Regions from separate parts of the Lysinibacillus sp. FSL W7-1291 genome, predicted to be linked through region 1. Evidence: a T-box and tRNA genes for the amino acid it is inferred to sense, from the RefSeq annotation. Region 1 holds a T-box; the other holds one or more tRNA genes.
What was found. A T-box is a leader RNA that pairs with one kind of tRNA and senses whether it is charged. The one in region 1 lies ahead of NST76_RS15360 (valine--tRNA ligase), so its partner is inferred to be a tRNA-Val.
Positions count from the first base shown of each region.

Region 1 (3,402 bases):
CTTACTCATTTTACGACCTTCGCCATCACGTACTAAACCGTGAATTAACACATCTTTGAATGGGCGTTGACCTGTAAATTCAAGACCTTGGAAAATCATGCGAGATACCCAGAAGAAAATAATATCATATCCCGTTACTAATGTGCTGGTTGGGTAATAACGTTTATATTCTTCATTTGCCTCATCTGGCCAGCCCATTGTAGAAAACGGCCAGAGCGCAGAAGAGAACCAAGTATCGAGTACATCTTCATCTTGCGTCCAATTTTCGGAATCAGTTGGGGCTTCTTTTCCTACGTAAACTTCGCCTGTTTCATTATGATACCAAGCTGGGATTTGATGGCCCCACCATAATTGACGAGAAATACACCAATCACGGATATTCTCCATCCAACGAGAATATGTGTTTTCAAAACGAGCTGGGACAAAGTTTACTTTCCCTTCTTCATCTTTTTGAAGCTCGAGGGAAGTGTCAGCAAGTGGTTGCATTTTAACGAACCATTGTGCTGAAAGGTATGGCTCAACAACAGCACCAGAACGTTCAGAGTGACCTACTGAATGCATATGCTCTTCAATACGAATCAGCACGCCTGCTTCTTGTAAATCAGCAACAATTTGCTTACGGCATTCAAAACGATCCATCCCTTTATATTTGCCAGCAAGATCATTCATTGTACCGTCTTCATTCATCACAAGAATGCGCTCTAGGTTGTGACGATTTCCAACTTCAAAGTCGTTCGGATCATGGGCTGGTGTCATTTTTACAACTCCAGTACCAAATTCCTTATCAACATAGTCATCAGCTACAATCGGAATTTCACGACCTACAATCGGTAAAATAACTGTTTTACCAATTAAATGCTGATAGCGCTCATCGTTCGGGTGAACAGCTACCCCAGAGTCACCGAGCATTGTTTCAGGACGTGTTGTAGCAACTTCTACATATCCTGAGCCATCCGCTAAAGGATATTTCATATGATAGAATGCACCTTGCACATCCTGATAAATTACCTCAATATCAGATAATGCTGTTTTCGCTGCTGGATCCCAGTTGATAATACGTTCGCCACGGTAAATTAAACCTTTTTCATATAACTCAACAAAAACTGTTTTAACTGCATCTGAAAGACCTTTATCTAGTGTGAAACGTTCACGTGTGTAGTCTAAACCAAGGCCAAGCTTTGCCCATTGATCACGAATATGTCCAGCATATTCTTCTTTCCATTCCCATGTTTTTTCAAGGAATTTTTCACGGCCTAAATCATAACGTGTAATATTATCCTCACGCAGTTTTGCTTCTACTTTTGCTTGTGTTGCGATCCCTGCATGGTCCATACCTGGTAACCAAAGGGCATCATAGCCTTGCATGCGTTTCATACGAGTAAGGATATCTTGTAATGTTGTATCCCAAGCATGCCCAAGATGTAATTTACCTGTTACGTTCGGTGGTGGAATAACGATGGAATAAGGCTTTTTCCCACTTTCAGGCTGTGCCTCGAAAAATTTCCCTTGTAACCACCATTCATAGCGACCGGCTTCAATGGACTGTGGGTCATATTTAGTTGGCATTGAAATGTTTTCTGTCATCTTGACTCCTCCTATTGTTTGAAGACTATTGGTAAAGAAATGCTGTTCATTTTTTTACCCAATAAAAAAACTCCTCTCGTCTAAAAGGACGAAGGAGTTTTAATTCGCGGTACCACCTTTAATTCCAGCAGCGGTTAAGATCAATGCTAAATGACACATTTTCTCAGCCTTCCCTACTGGCTCTTAATTCGGTAACGGTGTTTAACCGGCTTTAACTACTGTTAGTTCACTAAAGCTGCTCAAGGGCTACCTTCAATTAAGTACAAATAGAAACTTCTCAGCTACCGTTTCCTCTCTGAAAATGTAGACATAATTTACTCTTCCCTATCATAGCATCTGTATTTGATTTTCCTTATTGTACCGCAGAATCGTGTCATTTTTCAAGTGATTTAGTCATCTTTTAGTAAGAGTAAAGTAAATAGAAAAGGAAGTGACAATTCAATGCGTCGACGCAAGTATAACCCTTGGCTTTTACCTCCTTGGCTACGACAAGTTCGTTTTTATTGTAGAACCATTATTGTGCCAATTTGTGCTTTTCAGTTTATCCGTGTCATTATTGTGCCAACATCAGGCGATTTAGTCTTCTTATTGCTCCTACTACTTCTCTGCTATTTACTTTTGAAAGACATCATTTGAAACACGGACTTTAAGCGGTGTATACTCTTCTGTTAGGTCCCAAATCATGGAAGGCACTTCATGCCAAGTGCTGGATTCACGTACAACAATATGGCTTGAGGATTCTCTCATTACTATCTTTTGGTCAACTGTTGTAGAGGTCTCTTGGCGTGAAGCTGCTGCTACTGCGGTAGGTTGTTTCACTTGAACACTTTCCTCGATCACAGCCATTTTTTCTTCTTGATCGAAAGCATGAGCCATTAGGTGTGGATTGTCTAAAGTATCATTTTCAACAACGGGTTCATATTCGTTAAAAATACTTGTAACTGTCCACTCAAGCTGACACATCTGATTCGACAGACTAGGGCGAATATCTTTGACCATTAAATCTTTGACATCCGATTCTTTTGGTAAATCCACATGTAAAGGGACAGCATACTCAAAATAACCAGTATCTCCTTGGACATCAAGGGCATCAATTGTAATTAAATTATCATCACCTGTAAATGCTTGCATATCTTGAAAATCAAAACGAACATGTGCAGTAATATGGTAGATGCCCATTAATCGAAGTGAATCCTCTAACTGCATGGCTTGCCACTGTGGTTTAATTTGTACAGCAGCTAATTCTGTTGGGCAACCATATCCAGGAAAACAAAATGTTTCTCGCATATTCCAAGTTTTTTGTTCGATAATAATCCCTCCCTTTGCATCATATGACGATTTAAAGGATAGTATGCTAGTGTGTTTCAAGTTGAACACAATTATAAATAGATACTACTAGAAAAATGGCATGCTAGAATATTACTTCTAGCATGCCATTTTCATGGATGTTCTTATCATTTAAACATTGACTAATTTAATTTTATTAGCTACACGATCTGTTAGCATTTGTGTTGCCTTTGGTACAATCGGTTTAAAAATCGGATTTAACACAGGGCCAGCTAAGCCGCCAGCAACGACTTCTAAAAAACCTGTCATTTTTGTGTTTTCAGCATCAATGCTTTCTGCAAGGAAATAGCCATTTCCAGTGAAATTATCAGAAAGACCCTTTAATTCGAATGTAACTTTTGATGGTGCTACCCATTCTAAAATTGTAATTTCTACTTGTACCGTTTTTTTCAAAACGCCAACATTGCCTTTAAAAGTCCATGTTGAATGTTTGTCATCAATCATTTCGTGTGTATTATAACCTGGGACAAG
Region 1 covers NZ_CP151994.1:3,167,197-3,170,598, forward strand. Annotated here, with positions in the region: gene NST76_RS15360 (valine--tRNA ligase) at 1-1,584, opposite strand, end outside; T-box leader at 1,666-1,924, opposite strand; gene NST76_RS15365 (hypothetical protein) at 2,197-2,961, opposite strand; gene NST76_RS15370 (SRPBCC family protein) at 3,043-3,402, opposite strand, start outside.

Region 2 (3,402 bases), 1.5 Mb from region 1:
ATAGGCGTAGGCGATGGACAACAGGTTGATATTCCTGTACCACCTCCTCACCGTTTGAGAAATGGGGGGACGCAGTAGGATAGGGTAAGCGCGCTGTTGGTTATGCGCGTCCAAGCAGTAAGGCGTGTGTGTAGGCAAATCCGCACACTGTAACGTTGAGCTGTGATGGCGAGTCCGTATGGACGAAGTTCCTGATTTCACACTGCCAAGAAAAGCCTCTATCGAGGTGAGAGGTGCCCGTACCGCAAACCGACACAGGTAGTCGAGGAGAGAATCCTAAGGTGTGCGAGAGAACTCTCGTTAAGGAACTCGGCAAAATGACCCCGTAACTTCGGGAGAAGGGGTGCTCTTGAGCGTGCAAGCGCATGAGAGCCGCAGTGAATAGGCCCAGGCGACTGTTTAGCAAAAACACAGGTCTCTGCAAAACCGTAAGGTGACGTATAGGGGCTGACGCCTGCCCGTGCTGGAAGGTTAAGAGGAGTGGTTAGCGCAAGCGAAGCTGCGAATTGAAGCCCCAGTAAACGGCGGCCGTAACTATAACGGTCCTAAGGTAGCGAAATTCCTTGTCGGGTAAGTTCCGACCCGCACGAAAGGCGTAACGATCTGGGCACTGTCTCAACGAGAGACTCGGTGAAATTATAGTACCTGTGAAGATGCAGGTTACCCGCGACAGGACGGAAAGACCCCGTGGAGCTTTACTGTAGCCTGATATTGAATTTTGGTACAACTTGTACAGGATAGGTAGGAGCCAGAGATCTCGGAGCGCCAGCTTCGAAGGAGGCGTCGGTGGGATACTACCCTGGTTGTATTGAAATTCTAACCCATGCCCCTTAGCGGGGCAGGAGACAGTGTCAGGCGGACAGTTTGACTGGGGCGGTCGCCTCCTAAAAGGTAACGGAGGCGCCCAAAGGTTCCCTCAGAATGGTTGGAAATCATTCGTAGAGTGTAAAGGCACAAGGGAGCTTGACTGCGAGACCTACAAGTCGAGCAGGGTCGAAAGACGGGCTTAGTGATCCGGTGGTTCCGCATGGAAGGGCCATCGCTCAACGGATAAAAGCTACCCGGGGATAACAGGCTTATCTCCCCCAAGAGTCCACATCGACGGGGAGGTTTGGCACCTCGATGTCGGCTCATCGCATCCTGGGGCTGTAGTCGGTCCCAAGGGTTGGGCTGTTCGCCCATTAAAGCGGTACGCGAGCTGGGTTCAGAACGTCGTGAGACAGTTCGGTCCCTATCCGTCGTGGGCGTAGGAAATTTGAGAGGAGCTGTCCTTAGTACGAGAGGACCTTGGGATGGACACACCGCTGGTGTACCAGTTGTCTTGCCAAAGGCATCGCTGGGTAGCTATGTGTGGACGGGATAAGTGCTGAAAGCATCTAAGCATGAAGCCCCCCTCAAGATGAGATTTCCCATTACGCAAGTAAGTAAGATCCCTCAAAGACGATGAGGTAGATAGGTTCGAGGTGGAAGTGTGGTGACACATGGAGCTGACGAATACTAATCGATCGAGGACTTAACCAAAATGTTTGAACCATTCAATGAACCGTTTATCCAGTTTTGAAAGAACAAGAAAGTTTAAAAAAGCTTGCATTTATAACGAAATAAGTTATAATAAATCTTGTCTTTTAAAAGTCTAGTGATGATGGCAAAGAGGTCACACCCGTTCCCATACCGAACACGGAAGTTAAGCTCTTTAGCGCCGATGGTAGTTGGGGGCTTCCCCCTGTGAGAGTAGGACATCGCTAGGCATATTACCCAGGAGGATTAGCTCAGCTGGGAGAGCATCTGCCTTACAAGCAGAGGGTCGGCGGTTCGAGCCCGTCATCCTCCACCATATGCCGGTTTAGCTCAGCAGGTAGAGCAACTGACTTGTAATCAGTAGGTCGTGGGTTCGATTCCTATAGCTAAGCACCATTTTTTAGAGCCATTAGCTCAGTTGGTAGAGCATCTGACTTTTAATCAGAGGGTCGAAGGTTCGAGTCCTTCATGGCTCACCATTTTTAAATAATAATAAGCGGGTGTGGCGGAATTGGCAGACGCACTAGACTTAGGATCTAGCGCCGCAAGGCGTGGGGGTTCGACTCCCTTCACCCGCACCATTATTTCATTGCCAGATAAAAAAACTTATGCACATGCGGAAGTAGTTCAGTGGTAGAACACCACCTTGCCAAGGTGGGGGTCGCGAGTTCGAACCTCGTCTTCCGCTCCAAATGTCTTATGGGGTGGCGGAACTGGCAGACGCACAGGACTTAAAATCCTGCGGTAGGTGACTACCGTACCGGTTCGATTCCATCCTCGGCACCATTTTTAATGCGCCCGTAGCTCAATTGGATAGAGCGTCTGACTACGGATCAGAAGGTTATGGGTTCGACTCCTGTCGGGCGCGCCAAAAAAGAACGGGAAGTAGCTCAGCTTGGTAGAGCACTTGGTTTGGGACCAAGGGGTCGCAGGTTCGAATCCTGTCTTCCCGACCATTTCCTAAAAATATATGGGGCCTTAGCTCAGCTGGGAGAGCGCCTGCCTTGCACGCAGGAGGTCAGCGGTTCGATCCCGCTAGGCTCCACCAATTCGATTTATTAAATGAACCTTGAAAACTGAACAAGCAAAACGTAATCAATAAAGTTTTCAGTAACTAACTTCTGTTAGTGAACGAAACAAAATTTTGGACATCAAAATTGATGCCAGCAAAACAATTTGAGCTATTCAAATTTCTTTTATGGAGAGTTTGATCCTGGCTCAGGACGAACGCTGGCGGCGTGCCTAATACATGCAAGTCGAGCGAACAGAGAAGGAGCTTGCTCCTTTGACGTTAGCGGCGGACGGGTGAGTAACACGTGGGCAACCTACCTTATAGTTTGGGATAACTCCGGGAAATGGGGCTAATACCGAATAATCTGTTTCACCTCATGGTGAAACACTGAAAGACGGTTTCGGCTGTCGCTATAGGATGGGCCCGCGGCGCATTAGCTAGTTGGTGAGGTAACGGCTCACCAAGGCGACGATGCGTAGCCGACCTGAGAGGGTGATCGGCCACACTGGGACTGAGACACGGCCCAGACTCCTACGGGAGGCAGCAGTAGGGAATCTTCCACAATGGGCGAAAGCCTGATGGAGCAACGCCGCGTGAGTGAAGAAGGATTTCGGTTCGTAAAACTCTGTTGTAAGGGAAGAACAAGTACAGTAGTAACTGGCTGTACCTTGACGGTACCTTATTAGAAAGCCACGGCTAACTACGTGCCAGCAGCCGCGGTAATACGTAGGTGGCAAGCGTTGTCCGTAATTATTGGGCGTAAAGCGCGCGCAGGTGGTTTCTTAAGTCTGATGTGAAAGCCCACGGCTCAACCGTGGAGGGTCATTGGAAACTGGGAGACTTGAGTGCAGAAGAGGATAGTGGAATTCCAA
Region 2 covers NZ_CP151994.1:114,144-117,545, forward strand. Annotated here, with positions in the region: rRNA gene NST76_RS00565 (23S ribosomal RNA) at 1-1,521, shown strand, start outside; rRNA gene rrf (5S ribosomal RNA) at 1,633-1,748, shown strand; tRNA gene NST76_RS00575 (tRNA-Val) at 1,759-1,834, shown strand; tRNA gene NST76_RS00580 (tRNA-Thr) at 1,843-1,914, shown strand; tRNA gene NST76_RS00585 (tRNA-Lys) at 1,922-1,997, shown strand; tRNA gene NST76_RS00590 (tRNA-Leu) at 2,015-2,099, shown strand; tRNA gene NST76_RS00595 (tRNA-Gly) at 2,135-2,209, shown strand; tRNA gene NST76_RS00600 (tRNA-Arg) at 2,313-2,389, shown strand; tRNA gene NST76_RS00605 (tRNA-Pro) at 2,398-2,474, shown strand; tRNA gene NST76_RS00610 (tRNA-Ala) at 2,491-2,566, shown strand; rRNA gene NST76_RS00615 (16S ribosomal RNA) at 2,714-3,402, shown strand, end outside.
Region 2: it encodes a tRNA-Val, which carries the amino acid that the T-box ahead of NST76_RS15360 (valine--tRNA ligase) is inferred to sense. The anticodon was not compared.